Luteolibacter flavescens: one gene and its partners. Each later gene encodes a partner of the first gene's protein in a complex. Links are inferred from orthologs where the notes say so. Each region holds a gene or a part of one and is shown in the gene's direction. Other genes may lie near its edges. The genes, in order: OKA04_RS01460, nuoB, nuoD and OKA04_RS21895.

Region 1 (6,944 bases):
ACCGGGCGCGAGATCAATCCCATCGAATACGAGGCCCGCACGCTGCGCAGCGATGTGAAGCGCGTGCCCGGCAAGCGCCTCGACACGGAATTCTGCATCGATGTGGGCGTCCGCCTGGCGGAGGCCCTGCGGCACCTGCATGACAATGGCTTGGCGCACCGCGACGTGAAGCCGGCGAACGTCATTTTCGTCGGCGGCAAGGCAAAGCTGGCGGACATCGGGCTCGTCGCCGCGCGCGGCCAGCGGACCTTCGTGGGCACCGAGGGCTTCGTCCCGCCGGAGGGTCCGGGATCGGCGCAGGCGGACGTCTATAGCCTCGGTAAGGTGCTCTACGAGATCGCCAGCGGCAAAGACCGCATGGACTTCCCGGAACTGCCGGACGACATGCCGCCAAAGCTGGAGCGGAAGCGTTGGCTCGCGCTGAACCAGATCGTCTGTGACGTCTGCGAGCCCCAGCTTTCAAAGCGAAAGGTTTCATCCGCGGGAGAGCTGGCCGATGTGCTGCGCCGGTTGCAGGAAGGGAAGCGCCGGAAGCGGCGTCGCCCGGTGGGTGCATTTTTCGCCACGGTTTTCACGGCTGCAGCCCTTGTCTTCGGCACGTGGGAGGCCTTCAAGGGCAGCCCGTGGATGAGCCTGCCGAACCAATTCGCGAATCTCCTGCCGATCAACGGATCAGGCGACGAGACCCCGGTGGAAAAGAAGCCGATCCCGGCGCTCATCAAGATCAACAGCCGTCCCGAGGGCGCCGTGGTGGTTGCCTCCGATGGCGAGGTACTGGGCACGACGCCGACCGACCTGCTCAATTCCTACGTCGGGGAGCAGGTCTCTTTCCGCCTGGACAAGGACGGCTACGGTTCCGTTCCGCTGGATGCGGTGGTGCCCGCCTCGGCTGCGGAGGAGCCGCTGTTGTTGGAAGCCGAGCTGAAGATCTTCTCCCCGCCGCAGCCGAACGAAAACTGGGTCGATCACCTCGGGCAACGCTACGGCCCGGTGGGAGAGGGGCACCAGAGCCGCCGGCCGGTGGGGAAGGACGAATGGGATCGCTATCTTGCTGAAAAGGAACGACCCGGCGATGTCGCCGAGTTTGTCGAAGTCGAGGAAGACGGTATCAAGCGCAAGATCGTCGTGACCAGCGAGGGTGAGGCGCAGGCATTCTGCTGGTGGCTGGCGGAAAGCGGCATCCGGGACGGTTTCCTCACCGTGAATCATCGCGCGCGTCAGTTGATGGACCTCACCTTTGCCAATACCGGCATGAGTGAGCGTGCCCGGAAGGAGAATTTCCGCCCCTTCCGCTGCCGGGTGGAGCCCATTCCCTACGCCTGGATCACCGTGACGACCGAGCCCTCCGGCGCGGAGGTCTTCCTGAAAACGGCGGAGAATTCCTACAACTACGTCATCGGCACGACCCGCGGGCCGCTCACGACGGATCCGCTGCGTCCCGGCGATCACGAGTTGCTGATCCTGCTGGAGGGCTACAAGCCGCTGTCCAAGAAGGTGACCCTCAAGGAAAACGAGCGGCTGGATCTTCACCTGAAGTTGGAACTGAACAACAGCGTGGTCATGGAGAAGCCTTGGGAAAACGGGCTCGGGATGAAATTCGTCCCCATGGGCACCGACCTGATGGCGTCCATCTGGGAGACCCGGGTGAAGGACTACGATGCTTTTGTCCGCGCGAAAAACCTGTCTGCCCCGGCCACGGATTTCCAGCAGGGGCCGGATCATCCCGTGGTCTTCGTTTCCCGCAAGGATGCCGAGGACTTCTGCGTCTGGCTGACGGAGGTGGAGCGGAAGCAGGAGCGACTGACCCAGGTGCACGAGTATCGCCTGCCCACCGACTACGAGTGGAGCATGATGGCGGAGCTGAAGGAGCAGCCCAACGTCTCTCCAGCCCGGCGCGACACGCAGCGGGCAAAGGTCTTCATGTGGGGTGCCGCGTGGCCGCCCGGGGCAGACGGAATGAAGGTCGCGAACCTGGCCGATGGCAGCGCCACCATCCTCGTCAGGAGCGAGCGGACCATCTCGGGATACATCGATGGCTTCGAGCGGACGGCGCCGGTCGGCTCTTTCCCTCCGAATTCTCTGGGGATCTACGACCTGTGCGGGAATGTCCACGAGTGGGTCTCGGACAATTACAGTCCGTCATCCTCCTCCGGCGTCCTGCGCGGCGGCGGGTGGAATACCTATCAGCCGCAGAATCTCTACATCGGCGCGCGGAATACCCAGCCGCCGGACTTTCGCGACAGCATCTACGGCTTCCGCGTCGTGCTTGCCAAAGTCCCGCCGATCCCGGAAACCACGCCTGCCGAAGAAGGCATCGAAACCGATGGTTGAAATCAAGATCGACTACCAGGGAGACCTGCACTGCTCCGCCCTCCACGTGCCCTCCGGCACCACGCTCGAGACCGACGCGCCGGTGGACAACAACGGCCGCGGCGAGTCCTTCTCTCCCACCGATCTCGTCGCCACCGGCCTCGGCGTCTGCATGGCCACGGTCATGGGCATCGTGGCAAAGCGGAAGGAGATCCCGCTGGAAGGTCTGAAGGTTGCCGTGCGCAAGCACATGTCCACCGACACGCCGCGCCGTATTTCCAAGCTGGAGGTCGATCTCGACATGCCGCTGCCGGCGGATCACCCCGAGCGGAAGATGCTGGAGAGCGCTGGTAACGGCTGTCCCGTCCACCACAGCCTGCACCCGGACATCGAGGTGGTGCTGAACTACCGCTGGCAGTGATTTGACCGGGCATCCCGGCTAACAGTTTTCGGAGCGGGGCTGGGGATTCTCCTGCTCCGTTTTGCTTTTCTGGAGGTTTCACAAAACGTCGCCGGACGATTTTGGCGGCTATTTTGACCGCAATCGGTCGGTGACGCGTTGGATTTGAGTCGATGCGTCCCAAAAAACTCCTGACTTTGTGAAATTTTTCACAAAGTGCGCTTGCCGCTCGCGAGGCGCTTTTTCATAGTCCGCGTCGCCCGGGGTTTCCCCATGCACTCCCTGCCCATGAGTGATCAAGCCGCCACTGCCGAAGCCAAGCTTCCGAAGGATCTCGCCGCCGAAAAAGGCCTGGTCAACGTGCAGATCGACGGGGTTTGGCTCCAGGTCCCGCGCGGCATGCGGATGATCGAGGCGTGCAAGCTGGCGAAGCAGGAAGTGCCGCACTACTGCTACCACCCGAAGCTTTCCGCTCCCGGCAACTGCCGCATGTGCCTCGTCCAGATGGGCATGCCACCGCGCCCGGCACCCGGCCAGGACCCCACCTATGATGCCGAGGGCTACCTGCCAATCGGCTGGATGCCCCGCCCGGTGATCGCCTGTGCGAACACGGTGACCGAGAACATGGGCATCCGCACCACGGGCGAACTGGTCGAGAAGTGCCGCGAGGGGGTGATGGAGTTCCTCCTCATCAATCACCCGCTGGATTGCCCGATCTGCGATCAGGCCGGCGAGTGCCGCCTGCAGGAGTTTTCCGTCGAACACGGCCGCGGCGAGTCGCGCTTCGTGGACATGAAGGTGAAGAAGCCGAAGAACGTGGACATCGGTCCGCGCGTCCGGCTCGATGACGAGCGCTGCATCATGTGCAGCCGCTGCATCCGCTTCATGGATGAGGTCGCGGACGATGCGGTGCTCGGCTTCACCCAGCGGGGCACCCACACCACGCTGACGGTCCATCCGGGCCGCAAGCTGGACTCGAATTACTCTCTCAATACCGTCGATATCTGCCCGGTCGGAGCGCTGACGTCGAATGACTTCCGCTTCCAGATGCGCGTCTGGTTCCTCAAGGAGACCAAGACCATCGACGTGAATTGCGGCACCGGTGCGAACATCGTCATCTGGACCCGCAGCAACAAGATCCACCGCATCACCCCGCGTCAGAATGACGACGTGAACTCGACGTGGATGCCGGATTCGCACCGCCTGAATTTCCACTACATCGACAGCGATGCGCGCCTCACCGAGCCGATGATCCGGGCAGGAGCGAAGCACCAGACGAACTCGTGGTTCCACTCGATCCAGACGGCAGCGGACGCGCTGAAGAAATTCCAGGGCGGCGAGATCGCGATCATCGCATCCGCTCGGATGACGAATGAGGAGCTCTTCCTCGTCCGCAATCTGGCCAGCGAGCTCGGCACCGGCCAATACACGACCGTCCCGCGCACTGGCGAGAGCGACGGCATCCTGATTTCCGAGGACCGCAACCCGAACACGACTGGCGCGAAGCTGGTGTGGCAGACTCCAGATCCGCACGGTGGTCTCTTCGCCATCCGCGAAGGCGTCCGCTCAGGCTCCATCAAGGCGCTGATCGTACTCGGCGAGGATCTTTTCGAGGCAGGCTTCACGAAGGACGATCTCGCGAAGGTCTCCTTCATCGTGTCCACCCAGCTCATCGCCGGTCCGACCGCGGAGGCCTGCGACGTGGTGCTGCCCGGTGCGGCATTTGCCGAGAAGCGCGGCTCCATGGTGAATGTCACCGGCCGTCTCCAGCGCCTCAATCGCGCCGTCGAACCCCTCGGCGATGCGAAGGACGACTGGGAAATCCTCCGCGACCTCACCCTCGCCATCCAAGGCACAAATCTGGCCAACGGCCCGGCGATGATTGAAAACGTCTTCAAGTCGATGGCCGAGGCCGTGACTGAATTCAACGGCCTGACCCTCTCGAAGATCGGCGATCTCGGCCTGCCCGTCACCGAAACCGGCGTGAAGATCCCGTTGCTCGAAAACGAGCGCGCACGCAAGGCCGCTGGCCTGATCAACGGCTAATCTCCCGCCTCCATGGACCTCGTCTCCCTGCTAGTCATTGTCGCCAAGGTCATCGGCCTGACCTTCATGGTCGTGCTGCCGCTGGTGCCGATCTCGGTTTATTTCGAGCGCCGGTTTTCCGCGATCATCCAGGACCGCGTCGGTCCGAACCGCGTCGGCGTGCCACTCACCCTGCTCGGTGCCAAGAAAGATTTCTCGTTCTTCGGTCTGATCCAGCCGATGGCAGACGGCGTGAAGCTCTTCTTGAAGGAGGACTTCACCCCGTCCCATGTCCGCAAGGCCTTCTACTGGCTGGCTCCCGCTCTGACGGTGGTGCCCGCGCTCGTCACCGTCTGCGTGGCCCCTTTCGGCGGTGACATCGTCGTGAACGGTGAGGCCCACAAGCTGGTCATCGCCGATCTTGATGTCGGCCCGCTGTTCATCTTCGCGATTTCCTCGCTGGCGGTCTATGGCATCACGCTCGCCGGCTGGTCCTCGAATTCGAAGTTCCCATTCATCGGCGGCGTGCGCTCCACGGCACAGATGATCTCCTACGAAATCGCGCTCGGCCTTTCGGTCGTGCCGGTGCTGCTCTACTACGGGGACCTCAATCTTTCCAACATCGTCGAGGAACAGTCGAAGAACGGCTGGCTCCTGCTCCCGCTGTGGGGCAACTCCGCCCCCTGGAACAACGGCGGCGACTACACCGCGTGGCTTTTCTGGATTCCGGCGATGATCGCCTTCGTGATCTTCACCACCTCGGTCTTCGCGGAGACGAACCGCATGCCCTTCGACCTTCCGGAGTGCGAAACCGAGCTCGTCGGGGGCTATCACACGGAATACTCTTCCATGAAGTTCGCCATGTTCTTCATGGGCGAATACGCCGCGATGGTCATCGGTTCGGCGATGGTCGTGACGCTCTTCCTCGGCGGCTGGTCGCTCGGTCCTTTCTTCGACAATTGGGCTGCCAGCCTCGAGATCGGCTCGGTGAAGATCGGAGGCTTGTTGAACATGGCCGTCTTCATGGCCAAGGTAGTCGCCTTCATCCTCTTCTTCATCCTCGTCCGCTGGACGGTGCCGCGTTTCCGCTATGACCAGCTCATGCGCCTCGGCTGGGTGATCTTCTTCGAAGCCGCGCTCATCAATGTCTTCCTCGCTGCGCTGGTCATCGCCGCGCCGCAATTCGGCCCTGCCGCCAGCATCGGCGGGCTGGTCGTCCTCGCCCTCGTCACCGGCGCCCTCGTCTGGTGCCTGAAGGTGTCCGAGAAAAAGTCCGCCCCGGTTTCCATCTAACTTTCCCACCCATGGCCGTCGTCAAAGTCACACGTCCGAAACTGAACGCGGGGGAGAAAATCTACCTCGGCGCGGTCATCAAGGGCTTCTTCATCACGATGAAGCACGCCGTCGATTCGCTGCGGGGCAAGTCCCGCGGCGCGAAGGACATGGAGTCCTCCGGACTCGGCGTGACCATGCAGTATCCAGAGCAGAAGTGGGACGAGCACCTGCCCGAGCATTACCGTGGCGCGCCCGCTCTGGTGACCGACGAGCAAGGCCGCGAACGCTGCGTTTCCTGCCAGCTTTGCGAATTCATCTGCCCGCCGAAGGCCATCAAGATCACCCCGAGCGAAATCCCGTCCGATGACCCTTGGGCGAAGGTCGAGAAGCGCCCGCTGGAATTCGACATCGACATGATCCGCTGCATCTACTGCGGCATGTGCGAGGAGGTCTGCCCGGAGCAGGCAATCTTCCTCCGCAAGGACTACGCGATCACCGGCCTGAAGCGCGCCGACATGGTGCACGACAAGGAGAAGCTCTACGAGATCGGCGGCAAGCGCGTCGGCCTCGTCAACAAGTGGAACGAGCTGAAGTAACCAACCGGCCAGTCCTCATTGGCCAACCGGCCCCAACTCTTCCCTTCCATGCCCGTTTACTTATTCTGGTTCTTCGCGCTCGTCATGCTGTTCGGCGGCGTGGCGGTTGTCGCGCTGCGGAATCCCGTCGCATCCGCCTTGTCGATGGTGGCCTCATTCGTCGGCCTTTCCGGTCTTTTCATCGGCCTGAATGCCTTCTTCGTCGGGATCATCCAGATCCTCGTCTATGCGGGCGCGATCATGGTGCTGTTCATCTTCATCATCATGCTCCTCGACCTGAAGACCGAGGAGAAGCGTGCGCCGAAGCTCGCACCGCTGCTTGGCGGGCTCGGCATCGT
Region 2 (6,818 bases), on another replicon or contig:
GGTCCGCGACGAAGACCACGACGTGTGGCACGCCGGTATTGATGAAGCGCAGGGTTCCCTCGAGACCTGGGATTTCCACGCCCGTGTCGAGGTTCAGGTCCTTCGGCTCCGACATGGCGATGCGGATGTCATCCTCCACCAACTCCGCAGCGAGGGTTCCGGCGATGGTCTCGAAGGTCACGCGCTCCGGCTCACCCTCCATGAGCGCCGCCGTGAAGCGACCGAAGCAGCGCGCACCATTCCCGCACATCTCGGCCTCGCCGCCGTCGGCATTGTAATAGCGGAATTTGAAATCGGCTCCGTTCTCCGCGGGCTCGACTGCCAGCAGGCCATCCGCGCCCACGCCGCGATGGCGGTCGCAGAGGTGCTCGATCTGGTCCTTCGTCAGCGAGAGGGAGAGGTCGCGGTTATCGACGACAACGAAGTCGTTGCCGGCACCGTTCATCTTGTAGAAATGCAGGAGCATGGGAGATCTGAATGTGAAATTTGAAATTTTGGATCTGAGATCCTTCACACCGCCTTCGTCGCGGCGATGAGCGGGGTGACGAAGTCCCGCACGGCTCCGGCGGCGCGGTCGGGATTGAGCTCGACTTGTTTCACGATGGCCGAGCCGACAATCACCCCGTCCGCCGCTTTCGCAACCATGGTCGCCTGATCCGGCGTGGTGATGCCAAAGCCGACGCAGACCGGCACCTTCGCGTCCTTGCGGATCTTCGCGACCAGCTCGCTGAGGCCTTCGGAGGGGGCTCCGTGGGCACCGGTCACGCCGGTGCGGGAGAGCGCATAGATGAAGCCCTCGGCGCTCTCTGCCAGCAGCTTCATGCGGTCCTCCGGGGTGGTCGGGGCGATCAGGCGGATGTGATTCAGGCCTTCGCCGCGGGCGAGGTCGTCATTTTCCCGGGCCTCGTCCGGTGGCAGGTCCAGCAGCAGGATGCCATCCGCACCGGCGGCGGCGGCATCGGCGTGGAATTTATCGAAGCCGTAGTTGAAAATCGGGTTCAGGTAGGTGAAGAGCACGATCGGCGTCTGGTGCGTCTCGCGAAACTTGCGGATCAGCTCCAGCGAGCGCGCCGTGGTCATGCCGGCCTTCAGCGCGCGATCCGCGGCCATCTGGTTCACGATGCCGTCTGCAAGAGGATCGGAGAACGGCAGTCCCAGCTCGATCACGTCCGATCCGGCGTCGGCGAGGGCCTTGATCACCTCCAGCGAGGCCTCGAAGGACGGGTCGCCAGCGGCGACATAGGCGACGAAGGCTTTCTTTCCTTCCGAGCGGAGCCGGTCAAAGGCGGCGTCGATGCGATTCATGGGCGCGCGGAGACTTGTCCGCCTGTAGGTCCCTGACAAGCGCGGAGGAAGACTCAGGCAAGCCGGGCCAAGGCTTTCGCAAAGTCCCCGGCGACTAATGCCTCTACATCAATGACCAGTCCGGGGAAATTCGGGCTTTCCAGCGATCCATCCGCTGCAGGGGCAATCTCGACGAACTCGTCTCCTTGGAGTTGCCACCAGACGACGCGCTTTTCGGCCACGATCCACACCAGATACTCCAGAGCGCCAGCCCGGAGATAGGCCCGCTTTTTCTGATGAAGGTCATAGGCGGCCGAACTGGAGGCGATCTCCGCCACCAACTCCGGTGCCCCGCAGACGTAGCCGTCGGCATCGATCTTCGCCTGGCCGCCCTCGCGCATTAGCAGTAGGTCCGGCTGGGGCTCGTTAAGCATGTCGAGGCGGACCGTGCTGTTGTCGGCTACTTTCAATCCGTCGTGTCTGGCAGAGTAGACGCGGAAAAGCGTGGCGAGATCGACGTGAGGAATGCCGTGGTGATCGGCTCGGACAGGAGGGGCCATATAAACGATGCCGTCGATGAGTTCCGCTTTCTTGAGATTGGGCATCGCAGCGTAGCGGCGCTCGAATTCGGCGCGCGAAAGGACGTCGCCAGCCTGTAGGGGCGGGATTCCGACTTTCTCAAGAACTGCCATCGTGGCTGATAATAGCCTCCCGTCGGCCCAAGGCAAGGCGGCAGCTTGGCGGGTGAGCTTGTGAAAAATTTCACAAACGAGCTTGAGAGCCGGGCGGGGGAGGGGCATCGTCGGCCTGCACGACCATGGTCAGCGATTCAACCCAGACCGCCCACGCGGCCTACGATTCCAAGATCGAGGGCAATATCATCTTCACGCGTGTGGATGCCGCGATGAATTGGATGCGGAAGAACTCCATGTGGCCGATGCCGATGGGACTCGCTTGCTGCGCCATCGAAATGATGGCCGCCGCGTGCAGCCGCTTCGATCTCAGCCGCTTCGGCGCGGAGGTGATGCGCTTTTCCCCGCGCCAGGCCGACGTGATGATCGTGGCCGGCACCGTGACCTACAAGATGGCCCTCGCCGTGAAGCGCATCTGGGACCAGATGCCGGAGCCGAAGTGGTGCATCGCCATGGGTGCCTGCGCCTCCTCCGGCGGCATGTATCGCTCCTACGCCGTGCTGCAGGGGATCGACCGCCTGATCCCGGTGGACGTTTACATTTCCGGCTGCCCGCCACGGCCCGAGGCGCTCATCGAGGGCCTGATGAAGCTTCAGGCGAAGATCGACGCCGATCCCGCGCTGTCGAACCAGAAGAAGGAATTCATCGAGGACCTTGCCTGATTTTCCCATGTCCGCTGCCCAGGATATCGAAAAGCTCTCCGCAAAATTCGGTGCGGACGTGGTCGGAACGAAGGAGTTCCGCGGCGAGCACACCATTTCGGTGAAGCTCGGCGTGCTGCACGACGTGCTGGCCACCGCGAAGAAGGAACTCGGCTATGAGATGATCATCGACATCTCGAGCCTCGATTTCTTCGGCGAGGATCCCCGGTTCGAAATGGTCTATGAACTCGTCACCGTGGACGACTCGAAGCACCTGCGGGTGAAGTCGAAGGTCTCCGAGGAAGAGGAAGTGCCCACCGCCACCGACCTCTGGGTAGGTGCGGATTGGCACGAGCGCGAGGTCTATGACATGATGGGCATCCGCTTCACCGGCCACCCGGACATGCGCCGCATCCTCATGTGGGAGGGCTATCCCTTCTACCCGCTGCGGAAGGATTTCCCGCTGGCCGGTCGCCCGAGCGAAATGCCGGACGTGGCCTTCACCGGCATCGCCCCGCTGGAGGGTGGTCCCTTTGTGACCAGCCCCGGCACGAATGACTCTGTGAAGCGCGAGCCGCGCGCCCGCGTGGTGAAGTGAAGTAAGGCAATCCTGCTGTCCGCTCCGCCGCTTTTTCGACTCTCCACCTCGCCCCGGTCATGCATTCTCCGTTCGTGCCCGGACGGAGCGAGCGGCTGAAATGGTGGTGGGAGGATTTTCGCTCCGCCCGGTTCTCGCTCGGTTTGGCGGCGCTGCTATTGGTCATCGAGGGTGTCTTGGCGCTCTTCGGTGGATCGGAGGGTGTCCCGGAGGTCTATCAAACTCTCGGTCTGAGTCGGGATGGTATTCTAAAGGGATGGCTCTGGCAGATCGCCAGCCATGCGCTGGTCCACGGGGTCTGGTGGCACGCGCTGCTGAATGCCCTGCTGCTGGTCAGTGTGGGCATGCGGGTGGAAAGGATCGCGGACTGGAAGATCGCCGCGCGGGTTTTCATCGCCGGGGTGCTGGCAGGCGGTGCCTTCTTTCTCCTGCTGCCCCAGCCGATGCCGGACATGACGCTGGTGGGGGCATCGGGCGGCATTTCCGCGCTGCTGCTGTGGTACACCACGTCGTCCCCGCAGTCGCGGATGGCCTTCATCCGGATCTCCGCGAAGAACTTGGGCCTCGGAATCCTGATCGCCTCGGGAATCCTCGCCGCCGCCGTGCCGTGGATGCCGCAGGGGGAGCTGACCGTCGCACATGCCTGCCATTTCGGCGGGGCGCTGGCGGGGTGGCTGATGGCGCGCCGGGGCATGGGGAAGCGGGTGAGTCTGGCGGATTTACAAAAAGCCCGCGCCCGTCGCGAGTCTGCCGCCGACTCCTGAATCCGTGCTTGCAATACCCGGGGAATCGGGTTTCCTCCGCGGTCCCGACCAAGGGCGGACCGGTCAAGGTGACTGGACTGAATCAAATACATCAATGAGCGAAAGCACCATCAACGTCGCGGACTTCAAGGCCCACGAAACCGACACCGGCAGCGCAGACTATCAGGTCGCCCTGCTGACCCAGCGCATCGTCCACCTGACGGCGCACCTCACGCTGCACAAGAAGGACACCTCGTCCCGCCGCGGCCTCCTCAAGCTGGTCGCGCAGCGCCGCAAGCTGCTCGACTACGTGAAGGCAAACTCCGAAGAGCGCTACCAGAAGCTGCTCGCCGGTCTCAACCTCCGCAAGTAAGCCCCTTTCTCCCGACGGCCACGGTTCACCCCGTGGCCGTCGCGCTTGAATCGACGGGTACCGGGAAACGTTTTCCCCTCCGTCATCGGACAGCCCTTCCATCCCTTTCTTCCATTTTGGGGTCTGTCCGAAACCTAACACCGCCACCGGCATGTCGCCGGAGGCACCCATACTGAAAGACAGACAAGATGAACATCCATACAGTCACGAGCCAGGTCGGCTCGAACCCCATCACCTTCGAGACGGGGAAAATCGCAAAGCTCGCCGACGGTGCCGTCGTCGTGACCTGCGGCGAAACCGTGGTCCTCGTGACCGCCGTGTCGCAAACCAAAGTGAAGGCAGGCCAGACCTGGTTCCCGCTTTCCGTGGAGTACAAGGAAAAAGCTTCCGCCGCCGGCCAGTTCCCGGGCGGCTACTTCAAGCGCGAAGGTCGCCCGACCGAGAAGGAGATCCTCACCTCGCGCATGACCGACCGTCCGCTGCGCCCGCTCTTCCCAAAGGGCTACCTCTACGACACCCAGATCGTCGCGCTGCTCCTCTCCGCGGACCAGATCAATGACTCCGACATCCTCTCGATGAACGGTGCGTCCGCCGCCCTGGCGATCTCCGACATCCCCTTCGCCGGCCCGATCGGCGCGGTGCGCGTCGGTCGCGTGGATGGCCAGTTTGTCGTGAATCCGACCTTCGACGAGCGCGCCGAGAGCGATCTCGACCTCGTGTATGTCGGCAACAAGACCGACGTCATCATGATCGAAGGCGCCGCCAACGAGCTGCCGGAAGAAGACTTCATCAAGGCCCTCCACTTCGCCCAGGCTGAAGTGCAGAAGCTCGTCGCCGCCCAGGAAGAGCTGGTGCGCCTCGCCGGCAAGCAGAAGCGCGAATACGCCCTGACCGTCGCCAAGGACGAGCTCCTCGAAGTCGGCTACGAGATCGCGGGCAGCCGCATCGAAGACGCCATCTACGCACCGTCGAAGGTCGAGCGTGGCAAGAAGGTCGGCGCCCTCCGCGACGAAGTGGAAGCCGCTATCAAGGCCCGCTACCCGGAGTCCACCGACTTCGACGTGGAGCAGGTCTTCGAATACATCCAGAAGAAGGCATTCCGCATCTCCATCATGGAGAAGGGCCTCCGCGCCGATGGTCGCCAGGTGGGCGATCTCCGCCCGCTCTTCGCCGAGGCGAACAGCCTGCCACGCGTCCACGGCTCCGCGATCTTCGCCCGTGGCGAGACGCAGGCCCTCGGGATTTGCACGCTGGCTCCGGCCGACGAGAAGCAGTTCTTCGACAACTACGCCGGTGGTGAGGACAGCAAGCGCTTCATCCTTCACTATAACTTCCCTCCGTTCTCGGTGGGTGAGACCGGCCGCATGGGTGGCCTGAACCGCCGCGAAATCGGCCACGGCGCCCTCGCCGAGCGCTCGATTGCCCCGGTGATCCCGGACGTCGAGGATTTCCCATACGCCATGCGCGTCTCGTCGGAAGTCATGGAGTCGAATGGCTCCACCTCGATGGCCACCGTCTGCGCCGGCACCATGTCGCTGCTCTGCGCCGGTGTCCCGCTGAAGGCACCCGTCGGTGGTATCTCCGTCGGTCTCGTGACCGAGTGGAACGAAGATGGCACGATGAAGGCTCACAAGGCCCTCCTCGACATCATCGGCTCCGAGGACTTTTACGGCGACATGGACTTCAAGCTCTGCGGTACCGATGACGGCGTCACCGGCTACCAGCTCGACCTGAAGCTCCCGGGCCTGCCGCTCTCGATCCTCGAGGAAGCCATCCACATGGCGAAGGCTGCCCGCTCCACGATCATCGCCAAGATGACCGATGCCGTCTCCGGCCCGCAGGCTCTCAGCCCGCACGCCCCGCGCATCGTCTCCGTCAAGATCCCGGCCGACCGCATCGGCGAGCTCATCGGGCCTGGCGGCAAGAACATCAAGGGCATCCAGGCCGAGTCCGGTGCCGAGATCAACATCGAGGACGACGGCACCGTGCACATCTACGCTTCCAAGGAAGAAGGACTGCTGCGCGCGAAGTCGCTCATCGAGCGCATGTTCCAGGAAATCGAAGTCGGCAAGGTCTACACCGGCAAGGTGGTCAGCATCACCAACTTCGGCGCCTTCATGGAAGTGCTCCCCGGCAAGGATGGCCTCATCCACGTCTCCGAGCTGGCCGAAGGCCGCACCGAGAAGGTGGAAGACGTCGTCAAGAAGGGCGACATGGTCACGGCCAAGTGCCTCGGCGTGGACGAAAAGGGCCGCGTGAAGATGAGCCGCAAGGCCGTCCTCCGCGACGAAAAGGCCAAGGCTGCCGAAGCCGAAGGCGCTGCCGCCCCGGCACCTGCCGCTCCCGAAGCGTAAGCTAGATTGATCTGACAAAGGCCCGGTCTTCCGAAAGGGAGGCCGGGCTTTTTTGTCAGGACCGTTGACCTTGAAGGGGCTCGAGCTTTGGGCTAAGAACGGAAAGAGCGATGTCTCTCAAGCGTTCCATCTT
Region 3 (7,019 bases), 240 kb from region 1 along the record:
AATCCGAGCTGGAGCTTCTCCAGAACCGGTGCGCGGAGATGGAACGGCAGATCCGGGCATTGGAAACCGAGAACAGCCAGCTCAAGTCGCAGGCCTCCGTTTCCACGAAGACCGTGGTCGAAACTGCAAAGCCGGTCACCGTCTCCACGACCAAGCCAAAGACTTCCACCACTGCCCCGGCGAAAACCGCCACGGCAGCAGCGACCAGCCCGTCCTCTTCCTCCTTCGCTACGGTCCGCCCTGGCGACACCTTGGAAAAAGTGGCCAAGCGGAACGGCACCACGTCAGCGACCTTGGTGAAGCTGAACAAGCTGAAGAATCCTTCTCTGATCCAGCCCGGCCAGAAGCTTCTCCTTCCTGACAAGGCCCCGGCGGCTGTCGCAAAGAAGACCGCACCGGCTGCGCCTTCCACCTCCACGCCCGCACCTACCCCCGCTCCGCGCGGAGGCACGCACATCGTGAAGGCGGGCGAGACATTCTACAGCATCGCCCGCCACTACGGCATGAGCTCCGATGCCCTGCAGGCGGGAAATCCGCACATCAAGGCGGACAAAATGCGTGCCGGCCAAACGCTGAATCTCGGCGGCAGCAAGCCCGCGCAAAAGACGACGGCCACCGCGAAAGCGAAGACCTCCCCTTCCCCGGCTCCCGCCACGGCCTCCACCAAGGCTCCTGCGGTGACGAATACGGCCAGCCGCGAACCCGCTCCTGCGCCACAGCCGACCACCGAAACGGTCGGCAACAACCCCAAGCTTCGGCTCATTGTCATCAATGAGCCCATCGGTTTCGGTGATTTTGCCGCAGCACACGGCACGACCACCGCGAAACTAAATGCCCTGAACGGCCACAGCCTGAATCCCAGTACAGTCCTTGCAAAGGAGTCGGAGTTCTACGTTCCCGCCCAGCCTTGAGAATTCGAGGCTCCGACTTCCTTGGGTTTTGGCCGCAAAGGTCATGGCACCCGTCCGGGATCCGTCCCGGGCGGGTTTTCGCTTTTCGGAAAAGGACCTGAAGCTTGAACCGGCTTTGGGCCTTGGATCACCCCACCTTCCGCCTCAAGGCGACACCGCAAGGCGCTGTGGACCCTCGGACTCGCCGAAGATGAAGCCGTTTTCCTTGTAGGTCTTCAGGCGGAAATGGGTGGCCGTGGAAATCACGCCGTCCATGGTGCTGAGCTTTTCGGAAACGAAGCGGGCCACTTCGCGGAGGTCGCTGCCTTCCACCACCACCATCAGGTCGTATCCGCCGCTGGCGAGGTAGCAGCTCACCACCTGATCGAAGCGGGCGATGCGCATGGCGAGGCGGTCGAAGCCACCGCCGCGTTCCGGAGTGACCTTCACCTCGATGAAGGCGGACACATCGACATCGCCTGCGGCCTCGGGATTGATGACCGCCTGATAGCCCAGGATGGTGCCGTTCTTTTCCCACTCGGCGAGGCGCGAGCGGACTTCCTCCTCCGACAGCGAGAGGACCTCGGCGAGTTCCTGATGGCTGTAGCGGGCTTGTTGGCGGAGGAGCTGGAGAAGCGGGTCGATCGACATGACGGCGGCGTTCTAGCGAGGCTGCCCGCCCTCCGCAAGACCCGTGGACGGCGTGACACGTCAGTCCTTCGTCATCAGGAAATCGACGGCAGTCCGGTAGGCGGGCTCCGGGAGACTCCACATCACATCGCCGTGACCGAGATCCGGCAGCAGCAGCCGTCTCCCCTGCCCCTCGGCGCAGGCGGAAAGGAGCTGCGCCGACTGGTCGGGCGGGATCACGCCGTCGCGTCCACCGTGGATGAAAAGCAGCCGGGCATCGGTGCGGTGGACGCTTTCGATTGGCTTGATCCGCTTGGGATCGAAGCCCGCGGCGCTGCGAACATCCGAGCGCACCCAGGGCAGAAAAGGAACCATCGCACCGCTGTAGATCTGACGGGCATGATGACGCATGATCTGGGATAGATCGGCAAAAGGCGCCAGGAGCACCGCGGCCTCGGCTCGCGAGTCCCGCGGCAGGGTCTGGAGCGCGACCGCCGCCCCCATCGAGTAGCCCCAGAAAACGTCCTTGCCCTGAGGCCGCTGATCCCGCTTTCGGGACGCCTTGATCACCCGCAGCGCGTCGTCCACCTCACGCATTCCGTAGCTAGCGCGCTCACCACCGCTCTTGCCGTGGCCACGGGAATCCCACGCGACGCAGCGGAATCCTGCGGCGGTCAGGCGCTTGGCGACGGGGAGCATCTGCTCCTTCGTATTCCCGAAGCCGTGAAAAAGATAGGCCGTGCCGAGCTTCGGCACGGCAGGATCGGCCGGTAGCTCCAAAGCAGAGATGACCACTCCATCCGCCGCGACCACGTCAAAGCGCACCGGCTTCGTCGCGGTCTCCTTTTCCCAATGACCGGCCTCTAGCACGCGCCGCGGCACGGTCATTACGTCCGCGGCACGCCGGGTCAGGCAGCCGGTCAGGGAAATGGTGACGAGGATAAGGAAGGCCCTCCACATGGGAGGAGCCGTATCAGAGCTTCGCCAGATAGGCGATGCTCTGCTTGATGCTGGCCATGGCGTCCGGAGACTGGTCCTGCTCGACGTGGCAATTTTCGACACCGGCCTTTTCCGCAGCGGCGAGGATCGGCTCCATCGGGATGATGCCGTTGCCGAGTTCCTTGAAGGCGTCCTGAGGCAGGTTACCGAATTCCGGCAGCTTGAGCCCGTCCTTGAGATCCTTCAGGTGAAGCTGGGAAACACGACCGGAAAGCTTAGTGATCAGCTCCACGGGATCGAGGTTCGCGACCTTCACCCAGAAGATATCGATCTCGAACTTCATGTCCTTGCTGAACTGCTCGATGAAGACGTCGTAGCCCGTCTTGCCGCCTTCCTTCGGCTGGAATTCAAAAGCGTGGTTGTGGTAACCGAGTTGGATGCCAGCGGCTTTGGCAAGTTCCGCGGCCTTGTTCGCGTTCGCGGCGACCTTCTTGTAGTCATCCAGCGTCTTGCGCTCGCCGTCATGCAGGTAAGGGATGACGAGGTGGCTGAGCCCGACTTCCTTGGCCTTTTCGAGGGTTTTCTGGAAGTCGCTCATCGAGGCATCCTTCGGGCTCGTCACGCTGGTCCACTCGAAGTGGGTGGAATTCAGCACCAGACCGGCGGACTTCGCCCCGTCGATCAATGGCTGGCAATTCGGGAAGCCGTAGGCTTCGACCTGCTTGTAGCCCGCTTCCGCGACGGCCTTCAGGGTTCCGGCAGTGTCTTTTCCGAGCGCATCGCGCAGGGTGTAAAGCTGGATGCCGATGTTCTTGCGGTACTTGTTATCCGGGGCCAGCGCGGCGAGCAACTGGCTGGCGGGAGTCAGGGCGAGCGACGAGACGACGGCGGAACGCAAGAAGGTGCGACGTTGCATGGTGTCGAAGCTCGCCGCGGGAGCCCGCCATGGCAAGCATGCGCGTCGGCATTTGCCGCATGCCACGGACTTTGTGAAAAATTTCACAAACTGCCTTGCCCGAGGGGCTTCCTTGGGGCCTGATTCCGGGGCCGGGAATAACCCAATGAGCCGCTCCACGACCGAATACCAAGCCCCCGACGTGGCCACGAAGGCCGCCGAGTACCACGAGGAAACGACGGACTTGATGGGCGAAAAGATGGTCCTGAACATGGGACCATCCCACCCCGCGACGCACGGCGTGCTGCGCCTGATCCTGGAATTGGACGGGGAAATCATCACCAAGGCCGACCCGGACGTGGGCTTCCTGCACCGCGGCGACGAGAAGATCGCGGAAAACATGCACTACAACCAGTTCGTGCCCTACACGGACCGGCTGGACTACCTCGCACCGCTGGCGAACAACGTCGCCTACGCCTGCGCCGTGGAGAAGCTGATGGGCTGGGAGCTGCCACCCCGTGGCCAGGCCCTGCGCGTGCTGTGCTGCGAGCTGGCCCGCATTTCCTCCCACCTGCTCGGCGTCGGCGTCTGCGCCATGGACGTGGGTGCGATGACCGTTTTCCTCTACACCTTCACGGAGCGGGAGAAGATCTACAATCTCTGCGAGCAGCTCACCGGGGCGCGTTTCACGACCTCCTACACTCGCGTCGGCGGCCAGCTCCGCGACATGCCTCCGGGCTTCGAGCAGTCCGTCCGCAAGTTCCTGACCGAGTGCGAGGCGACCATCGAGGAAGTCTCCAAGCTCCTGGACAAGAACAAGATCTACCGCGACCGCATGTGCGACATCGGGATCATCTCGAAGGAGTCCGCGATCGCCTGGGGCCTCACCGGCCCGAATCTCCGCGCCTCCGGCGTGCCCCGCGACCTGCGCAAGGACCGCCCCTACCTCGGCTACGAGAAGTATGACTTCGACGTGATCGTGGCGGACGAGGGCGACTGCTACGCCCGCTACCAGGTGCGGATGGAAGAGCTGCGCCAGTCGGTGAAGATCTGCCGCCAGGTGCTCGACACCATGCCAGAGGGCCCGGTGAACCTGGCCGACTCGAAAAGCATCCTGCCGAACAAGGAGAAGGTGCTGATGTCGATGGAGGAGCTGATCCACCACTTCATCGTGGCCACGCAGGGCATCGACGCGCCTCCAGGCGAGGTCTATTTCGGCGCGGAAAACCCGAAGGGCGAGCTGGGCTTCTACATCCACTCCACGGGTGGAGGCGTGCCGCATCGCCTGAAAATCCGCAGCCCCTCCTTCTGCAATCTTTCCCCGCTCTCCGTGCTGCTGCCCGGCCACATGATATCTGACGTCCCGGCCGTGCTCGGTTCGCTCGATTTCGTGATGGGCGAATGTGATCGCTGACGTATAAGTGATTCGTTATGAAAAAGACGATCCTCCTCAGCATCCTGATGGCCGGTGTTTCCTTCGCCGGATTCGAAAAGTGGACCAACAAGGACGGCAAGACCGCCGAACTTGACTTGGTGAAAGTCACCGAGACCGGTGGCGAGAAAGCCGGTGAATTCAAGATGCGCAACGGCAAGTCCGTGACGCTGAAGCTCTCCGACCTCGCCGACGCAGACCAGAAGCGTCTGGAGGAATGGAAGCCCGCCGCTGCACCCGCGGGAGAGGCCAAGCCGAGCGTCTTTGACAAGGACCTCGACGGCAACCTGGTGAAGCTGGAGGGCAAGTCCCTGAAGAAGTATGAACTCACGGCGAAGCCGACGAAGTATTATCTCTTCTACTACACTGCCTCTTGGTGCGGCCCGTGCCAGAAGTTCACTCCATCGCTCGTCGAGTTCTACGAAAAGAACAAGCCGGGCAACGACACCTTTGAAATCGTGCTGGTCACCAGCGACGCCGATGAGGACGCCATGGAAGGCTATGCCGTCGAGAAGAAGATGAGCTGGCCTCACCTGAAGCTCTCGAAGACCGAGAAATTCAAGAAGTCGGTCGCTCATCCCGGCGGCGGCATTCCGAACCTGGTGCTGACCGACTTGGAAGGAAAGATCCTCAAGTCCAGCTACGAGGGCAAAGAATACAAGGGCCCCCACGTGGTCATGAACCACCTCGAAACGCTCCTGAAGGAGTGACAGCCAGTCTCCCGACGTCCCATTTCCAACATGTCCGCCTCGATCCTCGCAGAAAACGTCGCCTCGCCGGAGACGCCCGGCTCGAAGTTCTACCCGCCTTTCGTGCCGACGGCGGCGCTTGAAGCCGAGGCGGACCAGCGCCTCGCCCAGTTTCCCGAGGATCAGAAGCGCTCGGCAGTCCTGCCGCTGCTCCACTTCATCCAGCACCATCACGGCTTCATTTCCGCGGAGGCGATCGAATGGGTCGCCGAGCGTCTGGCGATCCAGCCTGTGAAGGTGCTGGAAGTCGTGACCTTCTACCCCGGCTTCCGCCAGTCGGCTCCGGGCAAGGTCCACTTCCGCGTCTGCCGCACGCTTTCCTGCGCGATGGGCGGCTCGCACGAGTTGATGGAGAAACTCTGCGAACTGACTGGCATCGACCGCTCGCACGCCGATGCCCACCATCATCCCGTGACCGTATCGCCCTGCGGCAAGTGGTCGGTGGAGTTCGCCGAGTGCCTCGCTTCCTGCGGCACTGCTCCGGTCTGCCTGGTGAATGACGATTTCCACGAGGCCGTCACCGCGGAGAAGGCCCAGGGCTTGCTCGACCAATACGCCGACGGCCACTCTTCTCACTGATACCCTTTCCCTGATCACTCGGCACTTCCCATGATCACCTACAAAGCCGGCAAGCAGCCCGACTCCCGCGAATACCGACTCATCTTCAAGAACGTCGATCGCGAGGGCTGGGACCCGTCCATCGACTGCTACCTGCGCGATGGCGGCTACGAGGAACTGAAGAAGGCGATGGGCATGGAGCCCAAGGCGATCACCGAGGAGGTGAAGAAGTCCGGCCTGCGCGGTCGTGGCGGTGCAGGCTTCCCCACCGGCCTGAAGTGGACCTTCATCCCGCCGAACAACACGAAGCCGGTCTATCTGATCTGCAATGCAGACGAGTCCGAGCCCGGCACCTTCAAGGACCGCTACATCCTGCACCAGGACCCGCACCAGCTCATCGAGGGCATGGTGATCTCCTGCTTCGCCGTCGGCGCGAAGGTTGCCTACATCTACATCCGCGAGGAATTCCCCGGCGCTGCGATCATCCTAGAGAATGCCATCGCCGAGGCCCGTGCGAAGAACTTCGTCGGCAAGAACGTCCTCGGCTCCGGCTTTGACGTGGAAATCTACGTTCACCGCGGTGCCGCCGCCTACATCTGCGGCGAGGAGACCGGCCTGATCGAGTCGCTTGAGGGCAAGCGCGCTTACCCGCGCATCAAGCCGCCCTACTTCCCCGCAGCGCTGGGCCTCTACATGTGCCCGACCATCGTGAACAACGTGGAGTCGCTGTGCCACGTGAAGCACATCGTCCGCATGGGCGGCGACGAATACGCGAAGCTCGGAGTGAAGAACAACACCGGCACCCGTATCCTCTGCGTTTCCGGCGACGTGAAGAAGCCGGGCTACTTCGAAGTCGAAGTCGGCAAGGTGACCATGCGCGAACTGCTCTACGACATGTGTGGCGGGCCGAAAGACGGCTGCGAATT
Region 4 (6,849 bases), on another replicon or contig:
CGACGATGGTGTCAATCTCCGGGTCATCCAGCCAGTGCTCGAAGGGCGCCTCGCAGGCCACGCCACCGTCGAGGTAGCGCTTCCCGCCGACCCGCTGTATGCCGATGAGGCACGGCACGGCGCAACTCGCGACGATCAGCTCCGCGAGCGGGCCGCTGCGGAGGATCTCCGTGCGATGCAGATCGGCATCGGTGACGGCGATGTCCATGACCGGCGAGACCAGCGAGGAGAGGTCCGCGCCATTCAGGATGGAGTGGAATTTCTTCACCGCGTGCTTTCCGGAAAAAAGCCCGGTGGACCAGAAGGCGGTGCAGACCCCCGGCAGACGGAGGAAAGCCGCCCAGTCGAAAAACGACCAGCGTAGCGCGGAATCGAGCACCGTACTTTTCAGCGCCTCCCCGCGGATGCCGGCGGCATGCAGCGATCCCGCGATGGCCCCGGCCGAGGCCCCGGAGATGCGCGCGGGATGCAGGCCGACCTCCGCCAAGCCATTCAGGAAGCCGGCATGGGCATAGTAGCCGAGGAAGGATGATCCGAGGGCGACGGCGAGTCCGGGCGTGACTGGGTGATCCATGGGAGGCGCGCGGAAAGTAGGCATCCCCGCCGCCGTGGCGAGTTTTCAGTTTTCACCGGGCGGCGGCGAGGCGATGGTCGCGGCGCGATGTCGGCCACGGCGGTGAATTACAAGATCGGGAACGAGAAGCTGGTCCGCGTCATGGATGCGGCCTCCGCCCACCTGCGCGGCCTGCTGGAAAAGCAGGGCCGCCCGGACGGCGGACTGAGAATCGCCGTCATCGGCGGCGGCTGCAGCGGGCTCCAGTACAAGATGGACCTGGTGGACGGCCCGCGCGACCGCGACATCATGGTGCCCAGCAATGGCGTGAACGTGGTGATCGACCCGAAGAGCGCGCTTTTCGTCAGCGGCAGCGAGCTGGATTGGTCGGACGATCTCCAGCAGGGCGGCTTCAAGGTGAGCAACCCGAACGCCATCGTCACCTGCTCCTGCGGGGAGAGCTTCGCCGCGTGATGAATCCCTTCGCGACGCTCGGGCTGGAGCCTCGGCTGGCGATTTCCGAGGAGGAATTGCGCGCCGCTTTCCGCGAGGCGGGCAAGCGCGAGCACCCGGATGCGGGCGGCAGCGGCGAGGACTTCGCCCGGGTGCAGGAGGCATTTGCCCTGCTCTCCCGTCCCTCGAAGCGGCTCCGCGCGTGGCTGGCCGCGAAAGAGATCTCCGGCGACGAGCGCGGCTCGATTTCGCCCGGGCTGGTGGATCTCTTCGGAAAAGTCGGCACCACACTCCAGCAGGCCGACGCAGTGACGAAGCGCCGCGAGGCCGCCCTGAGCACGCTGGCGAAGGCGATGCTGGAGCCAGCCGTGCAGCAGGCGCGCGAATCTCTGGAGGCCGCCCTGGACGAGGTGGCCGCCGCCTTGGCCGCGGAGGAAGCCCATTTCGCAGCCATCGAAGGAGGCCACGGCGACCCCTGGCGGACCGCGCGAGACCTAGCATTCCTGGAAAAATGGCAGGCCGAGCTCAAATCCCGCTTCGCGAGTCTCTGGTAATCATCATGCCTGATCCTGCGTCTTGCGTCTCCAAGTCTTGAATCTTCTCCAAAGAATTTGCCTTGACGCTTTGGTCCGCCCGGCCATTCTCCCTGCCCCGCGTAAGCAACCCCTTTCCTACCATGGCCCGAGTCTGCAGCATCCGAGGAAGCCGAGTCCGTTCCGGCGGCAAAATCAATCGTTCCGGTCTCGCCAAGAAAAAGGGCGGTATCGGTCGTCACGTGACCAAGGTCGTGAAGCGCAAGGTCGCTCCGAACCTCCAGTCCAAGCGTATCTGGATCCCCGAGCTGAACCGCTGGGTGCGCCTCACGCTGAGCTGCAAGGCCATCAAGACGATCAACAAGAACGGAGCCTACGCGACCCTCAAGGACGCAGGCCTGCTCTGATCCCGATCCTGGGAATCTGAATTTTCATCCAAGGCGGCCCGGAGGAAACTCCGGGCCGTTTTGCGTCTGCCCGGGAAGGTCCGGAAAATTCTTGTTGCTTGCCGCTTGACGCCCGGGGAGCGCGCCATTTTCTTCCCGCCCGCCATGCTCCATCAGGTGCTCAAATCAAAACTCCATCGGGCGATGATCACCGCCGCCGACGTCGATTACGAAGGCAGCATCGAGATCCCCACCGACCTCATGGAGGCCGTCGGCCTGTGGGCAGGTGAAAAGGTCCTCGTGGCCTCCATCACCTCCGGCAACCGCCTGGAGACCTACGTCCAGCCCGGAGCCCCCGGCACCGGAAACATCCTGATCAACGGTGGCGCCGCCCATCGCATCAAGAAGGGCGAACGCGTCGCGATCATGGCATTCGGCCTGTCCGATACGCCCGTGCTCGCCAAAAAGGTGGTCCTCGACGAGGAAAACCGGATTCTCCGCGACGGACGCTGAGGGAAAACCCTCAGAGAACCGCTTTAAACGCGGTTTCGACGCCATAGCGGGCTCAAGGAAACGATTTGCTTAAAATTATTTACTTGAGAAACATTAAGGACTTTTTTGAATAGCAGGCCCTTTTTGGAGTCGCGCGCGCAGCATTTCGCTGCTATGATCGCGCCGCTATGGCAACCACCACGAAACGCACCCGGTTTTCACGCCGGCTTCCTGATCACGTCACGGATGAACTCTGCAACGTCCTCGCGGAAGACAAGGTGTTTGGCTTCAATGACCTGTTCGAACGGGTGTTCGACAACCTCAAGGTCCGTAACGCCGTGAGCGGCGGTGAAGAAATGCTTCGCCTGCGCGCTTACGAAAAACTGCAGAACCTGGTCACCCGTGGCCTCGTCGAGAAGATCGGCAAGGAGTACAAGGGAACCAAGCGCGTTCACGAGGCTTCGAGCGAGTATCTCGCCCAGCAGCAGGAAGATTGAGCCAAGAGGTGCCCGGAGCACCCGTTGTTTGCCCTCCCTTTTGAGAAGAACCCGCGCCGTGATCCGGCGCGGGTTTTTTTTCTGTCCATGGCCCGCGCCGACTTTTAAACCGGAGGCCGGATGTCGTCCCAGTATCTTCCCGTATTCGTCCAGATCCTCGTGGCCATCGGCTTCGCGGCGGTGAGCCTCACGCTGAGCGTGCTGCTCGGGAAGTCCGCCCGGCGGAATGCGACGAAGGATAGCGCCTACGAGTGCGGCATGCTCCCCGTGGGCGATGGCGCGCCGCGCTTCTCGGTGAAGTTCTACCTGGTGGCGATGCTCTTCGTGATCTTCGACATCGAGGTCGTCTTCATGTATCCATGGGCCGTGCAATTCCGCGACCTCGTGGCCGGCGGGAATGCGATCCCGCTGGTGTCCATGGCAGGCTTCGCCGGCGTGCTGGCCGTGGCCTACGTCTATGCGCTCAAGAAGGGCGCGCTGACCTGGAAGAACTGATCGCTCCGCGTGACCGGCGCTGAACCGGACACGCTTGCGAATCCTCACGCATCCGGCTTGCCCAGCGCCATCGAGGCGACCGCGGGAATCGGGATCGGCTGGCCGACCACGAAGTCCTCGAGGACGAGCTGCAGCCACTCCCGGGAGGCGGTGACGGTCTCCACCACCAGCAAAAGCTTTCCGCCCTCGCCCGCGACGATGCGGTAGCTGCCGACTTCCACGCGGATCTCCGAGCTTTCGCCCGTGAGCATGATCTCCAGCGCGAGAGTCTTTTCCTTGCTGCGGATCCTCAGGTCCAGCACCTGACCGTAGCGCTCCATCTTCCCGGAGAGCAGGTTCTTCGCGGCGGCCGAGGCGAGGTTGTCTTTCAGGGAAGCAAGCATGCGGGGAGCCTACGGCGTCCCGGGCCCGGGTGAAAGGAACAGCGTGCTATTTTTTCGTCGGCGCGGAGTCCCCTCCCCTCCTTTCCCTTACGCAAGAACGCCGCAGGGAGCGATGACTCCGTGCGGCGTTCGGAAATGATTTCTCAGCTTTTCAGACCTCGAAGAGCGAGGTGACGGACTGGCCGCCATTGATGCGGCGGATCGCCTCGCCCAGCAGCGGCGCGATGCCCACTGCCTGCACCTTCTCGCCCGATGCCTGCGGCACGGAGTCGGTGGTGATGATCTCCTCGATCACGGAGTCCTTGATGCGTTCGCGACCGAGATCGCCGAGCACGGCGTGGGAGACGCAGGCGAAAATCCGGCGCGCGCCGTTCTTGCCGAGGATCTCGGCAGCGGCGGTCAGGGTGCCGGCGGTCTCCGTCATATCGTCGATGAGGATCACGTCGCGGCCTTCCACGTCACCGATCACATTCATCGCCTCCACGCGGGTGGCGCTGATGCGGTGCTTCGCCACGATGGCGAGGTCGGCGCCCAGCGCGTCGGCGTAGGCACGTGCCATCTTCACGCCGCCTACATCGGGCGAGACCACCGTGAGATTCGAGGTATCGGGATGGCGGTCGCGCAGGTAGTGGATCAGCGCGGGCTTCGCGTAGAGATGATCGACGGGGATGTCGAAGAAGCCTTGGATCTGCGGGGCGTGCAGGTCCATGGTCAGCACGCGGCCGACACCGGCGGAGGTGAGCAGGTTCGCGACGAGCTTCGCGGTGATGGGCACGCGCGGCTGGTCCTTCCGGTCCTGGCGGGCGTAGCCGAAGAAAGGCATCACGGCGGTGATACGGCCTGCGCTCGCGCGGCGGGCGGCGTCCACCATGATGAGCAGCTCCATGATATTGTGATTCGATGGAGGGCAGCTCGGCTGGATGATGAAGACATCGTCGCCGCGGATGTTCTCGTTGATCTTGACGAACGTCTCACCGTCCGGAAACGCCGTCACATGGACGTCGGCGAGCTGGGTGCCAAGATTGTCGGCGATGCGCTCGGCGAGCGCGCGGTGGGCGGTTCCACTGATGAGTTTCATGCAGGAGCGGCGGGGCGGGGCGCATCGTCCGCCGGTAGCGCCTCATTCCTCAAGGCGGAATTCCCTGCTGGCAGGAATTACTTCGCGCCCTTGCCGAAAAGGACGGCCGGAATGGTCTTGAGCAGGATCTTGAAATCGAGCCACAGCGACCAGTTGTCGATGTAGCGGAGGTCCATTTCCACCCACTGCTCGAAGCTTGTGATCTTGTTCCGGCCGCCTGCCTGCCACTCGCAGGTGATGCCGGGTTTCACGCTCAGGCGGCGACGGTGCGCCAGCTCCGAGAAGGCGGCCACCTCGTAGAGCGGCAGAGGGCGCGGGCCGACCAGGCTCATGTCGCCGGTCAGGACATTGAGGAGCTGCGGCAGCTCATCGATGCTCAGCTTCCGCAGCCAGCCGCCGAAGGCAAAGACGCGCGGGTCGCGGTCCAGCTTGAAGACGGGACCTTCCATGTGATTGCCGTGCTCGGCCTTGATCTTGTCGAGCAGGGCCTCGGCATTCGGCACCATGGTGCGGAATTTCCACATGCGGAAGGGCTTGCCGTAGTGCCCGGCACGCTTTTGGCAGAAGAAAACCGGAGCCCCCGGACTGGTGAGGCGGATGCCCAAGGCGGCGATGAGCCACAGCGGCGAGCTGAGGATGATGAGGGTGAGCGCCCCCAGTCGGTCGAAGGCCTCCTTCGTCAAAAGCTCCCAGCTCAGCTCCGGCGTGGAGCGCAGGACGAGCATCGGTTTGTTCCCGATGGAGTCGAAAACGGGCCGCGCGATCTGGGTGCGGATGAAGGAGGCGGCGATCCACGCTTCCACGCCCTGCAGCTCGCAGGCCTCCACCGCCTGGGCCACCTTGTCGAAGGCGGTGCGGCGGGTGGCGAAGATCACGCGCTCCACGGTCTCCACCTTCAGGAGTTCGTAGAGATCCTCCACGGGGCGGGAGGAAAGGTCGAAGCGCTCGACGATATTCCAGCCTTCGATCGACTCGGGATCGAGCTCCTGGATCAGCTCTTCGAGGTCCTCCGGCGATCCGGCCAGCACGACGCGCTCGCGGCGACCCTCGTCGCGATCAAGGATGACCATGCGCTTCTTGGTGATGCGGTCGCGCAGCAGCAGCAGGAAGGCGACGACCGGCGCACCAAGGCCGAGGATGAGGCGGCTCGCCTCCGGCAGACGGGAGAAAACGGAGATGAGGCCGAGCACCAGGCCCATCACGGCCAGCGCCTTGATGATCTGCTGCAGCGCCTTGTGGCGGGATTTCCGGCGGATGTGCTCGTAGAAGCCGAAATGCTCCAGCACCAGCGGGGTAAAGGGCACGGCGATGTAGAGCACCCAGCTCATGTCCGCCAGCATCGAGCGGTCCATCTTCCCCAGCCCGAAGGCCTCGCGGATGGGATCGCGCAGGATGGACGCCAGCCAAAAGCCCAGCCAGACCAATGCGGCATCCAGAAGCTGGAGCGCCTGGATCGAAAAGGCCTGTTTGCGTCCGGTGGACATTGGCATAATGGGGGAGACGAGGGCGACTGGGGCAGCCGGGCGAAGCTTGGAGGGGCCGCCGCTGCAAGGCAATCCCGTAAACACGGGACGATTGGCGACGGGTTTGTCACCTCCCCCGGTTTGGAAAATCCCGGCAAACGCGCTCCAGGACTGGGTCAAAGCCGCACGATACGGTTGCCATGCCGACTTTCGCCCCTACAGTCCCGCCCTCCAAATCAATCATGAGCGAACCCAAGCACGTCGCCATCGTAGGCGCCACCGGAGCGGTCGGCGAGGAAATGCTACTCTGTCTCGAACAGCGGAATTTCCCCGTCGGCAAACTGACCTTGCTGGCCTCAGCCCGCTCGGCAGGGAAACGCATCCCGTTCCGCGGCGAGGAAATCGTCGTGCAGGAGCTCACCCACGACAGCTTCGCGGGTGTGGACATCGCGCTGTTTTCCGCAGGCGGCGGCATCTCGAAGGAATTCGGCCCGTCCGCCGCAGCGGCGGGTGCCG

Evidence for each region.
Region 2: the proteins of OKA04_RS01460 (region 1) and nuoB are in contact, whole or in part, in a crystal structure (PDB 6Y11), measured with the Thermus thermophilus proteins. The link is inferred for Luteolibacter flavescens from one-to-one orthologs. Residues at the interface, in WP_096411122.1 of Thermus thermophilus: Arg36, Val44, Arg45, Met46, Gly47, Pro48, Asn49, Arg50, Val51, Leu57, Gln58, Ala61, Asp62, Ile64, Lys65, Ile67, Phe68, Lys69, Glu70, Ile72, Val74, Glu223, Ala224, Glu225, His233, Thr234, Glu235, Tyr236, Ser237, Trp241; in WP_096411117.1 of Thermus thermophilus: Arg16, Glu17, Gly18, Leu24, Leu27, Val28, Trp30, Gly31, Arg32, Asn34, Ser35, Trp37, Thr54, Asp55, Ala56, Asp59, Ala61, Arg62, Phe63, Gly64, Glu66, Val67, Phe68, Arg69, Ala70, Ser71, Arg73, Gln74, Ala75, Asp76.
Region 3: the proteins of OKA04_RS01460 (region 1) and nuoD are in contact, whole or in part, in a cryo-EM structure (PDB 6ZJN), measured with the Thermus thermophilus proteins. The link is inferred for Luteolibacter flavescens from one-to-one orthologs. Residues at the interface, in WP_096411122.1 of Thermus thermophilus: Ala224, Glu225, Gln226, Glu227, Ala295, Trp297, Phe298, Arg299; in WP_223903221.1 of Thermus thermophilus: Pro35, Ser36, Asp139, Gly141, Ala142.
Region 4: the proteins of OKA04_RS01460 (region 1) and OKA04_RS21895 are in contact, whole or in part, in a cryo-EM structure (PDB 6KHJ), measured with the Thermosynechococcus vestitus proteins. The link is inferred for Luteolibacter flavescens from one-to-one orthologs. Residues at the interface, in WP_126985484.1 of Thermosynechococcus vestitus: Gln8, Lys26, Trp29, Leu30, Pro33, Met34, Met37, Leu38, Leu83, Ile84, Phe85, Lys86, Glu87, Asp88, Val89, Leu90, Pro91, Ala92, Thr100, Ala104, Val107, Ile108, Phe111, Leu112, Tyr114, Ile115, Ile125, Ser126, Leu128, Phe133; in WP_126986108.1 of Thermosynechococcus vestitus: Gly6, Tyr7, Glu8, Tyr9, Phe10, Gly12, Phe13, Leu14, Ile16, Cys17, Ser18, Pro21, Ala24, Leu25, Ala27, Ser28, Leu31, Arg32, Pro33, Ser35, Arg40, Leu41, Thr42, Thr43, Tyr44, Glu45, Ile51, Gly53, Ala54, Trp55.

The regions. Positions count from the first base shown.
Region 1 is NZ_JAPDDS010000001.1:338,606-345,549, forward strand. What follows is about bases 4,038-6,898. They hold OKA04_RS01460 (complex I subunit 1/NuoH family protein), read left to right. Parts: upstream 4,038-4,768; coding sequence 4,769-6,028; downstream 6,029-6,898. Other genes in these bases: OKA04_RS01455 (NADH-quinone oxidoreductase subunit G), read left to right, coding at 4,038-4,756; OKA04_RS01465 (NuoI/complex I 23 kDa subunit family protein), read left to right, coding at 6,040-6,606; OKA04_RS01470 (NADH-quinone oxidoreductase subunit J family protein), read left to right, coding at 6,655-6,898. Also shown: OKA04_RS01445 (SUMF1/EgtB/PvdO family nonheme iron enzyme), read left to right, coding at 1-2,331; OKA04_RS01450 (OsmC family protein), read left to right, coding at 2,324-2,731; more of OKA04_RS01455, read left to right, coding at 2,999-4,037; more of OKA04_RS01470, read left to right, coding at 6,899-6,944. UniProt on the Escherichia coli protein: NDH-1 shuttles electrons from NADH, via FMN and iron-sulfur (Fe-S) centers, to quinones in the respiratory chain. The immediate electron acceptor for the enzyme in this species is believed to be ubiquinone.
Region 2 is NZ_JAPDDS010000007.1:71,622-78,439, forward strand. The notes cover bases 1,135-3,869. They hold nuoB (NADH-quinone oxidoreductase subunit NuoB), read left to right. Parts: upstream 1,135-2,101; coding sequence 2,102-2,638; downstream 2,639-3,869. Other genes in these bases: trpA (tryptophan synthase subunit alpha), read right to left, coding at 1,135-1,305; OKA04_RS13790 (Uma2 family endonuclease), read right to left, coding at 1,359-1,976; OKA04_RS13800 (NADH-quinone oxidoreductase subunit C), read left to right, coding at 2,646-3,215; OKA04_RS13805 (rhomboid family intramembrane serine protease), read left to right, coding at 3,275-3,869. Outside these bases: dapF (diaminopimelate epimerase), read right to left, coding at 1-466; more of trpA, read right to left, coding at 511-1,134; more of OKA04_RS13805, read left to right, coding at 3,870-3,979; rpsO (30S ribosomal protein S15), read left to right, coding at 4,074-4,331; OKA04_RS13815 (polyribonucleotide nucleotidyltransferase), read left to right, coding at 4,520-6,685; OKA04_RS13820 (hypothetical protein), read left to right, coding at 6,817-6,818. UniProt on the Escherichia coli protein: NDH-1 shuttles electrons from NADH, via FMN and iron-sulfur (Fe-S) centers, to quinones in the respiratory chain. The immediate electron acceptor for the enzyme in this species is ubiquinone.
Region 3 is NZ_JAPDDS010000001.1:98,764-105,782, reverse strand. Bases 2,709-5,644 are described here. They hold nuoD (NADH dehydrogenase (quinone) subunit D), read left to right. Parts: upstream 2,709-3,520; coding sequence 3,521-4,768; downstream 4,769-5,644. Other genes in these bases: OKA04_RS00380 (NADH-quinone oxidoreductase subunit NuoE family protein), read left to right, coding at 5,527-5,644; OKA04_RS00385 (thioredoxin-like domain-containing protein), read left to right, coding at 4,786-5,496; OKA04_RS00395 (sugar phosphate isomerase/epimerase family protein), read right to left, coding at 2,709-3,375. Outside these bases: OKA04_RS00410 (LysM peptidoglycan-binding domain-containing protein), read left to right, coding at 1-911; OKA04_RS00405 (Lrp/AsnC family transcriptional regulator), read right to left, coding at 1,056-1,541; OKA04_RS00400 (alpha/beta hydrolase), read right to left, coding at 1,602-2,480; more of OKA04_RS00395, read right to left, coding at 2,494-2,708; more of OKA04_RS00380, read left to right, coding at 5,645-6,114; NADH-quinone oxidoreductase subunit NuoF, read left to right, coding at 6,145-7,019.
Region 4 is NZ_JAPDDS010000017.1:69,966-76,814, forward strand. The notes cover bases 1,956-4,721. They hold OKA04_RS21895 (NADH-quinone oxidoreductase subunit A), read left to right. Parts: upstream 1,956-3,034; coding sequence 3,035-3,409; downstream 3,410-4,721. Other genes in these bases: OKA04_RS21885 (aspartate 1-decarboxylase), read left to right, coding at 2,091-2,438; OKA04_RS21890 (hypothetical protein), read left to right, coding at 2,606-2,914; OKA04_RS21900 (hypothetical protein), read right to left, coding at 3,454-3,792; OKA04_RS21905 (ribose-phosphate diphosphokinase), read right to left, coding at 3,944-4,721. Outside these bases: OKA04_RS21865 (patatin-like phospholipase family protein), read right to left, coding at 1-574; OKA04_RS21870 (HesB/IscA family protein), read left to right, coding at 662-1,027; OKA04_RS21875 (DnaJ domain-containing protein), read left to right, coding at 1,024-1,560; rpmB (50S ribosomal protein L28), read left to right, coding at 1,683-1,946; more of OKA04_RS21905, read right to left, coding at 4,722-4,870; OKA04_RS21910 (sugar transferase), read right to left, coding at 4,948-6,354; OKA04_RS21915 (aspartate-semialdehyde dehydrogenase), read left to right, coding at 6,576-6,849. UniProt on the Escherichia coli protein: NDH-1 shuttles electrons from NADH, via FMN and iron-sulfur (Fe-S) centers, to quinones in the respiratory chain. The immediate electron acceptor for the enzyme in this species is believed to be ubiquinone.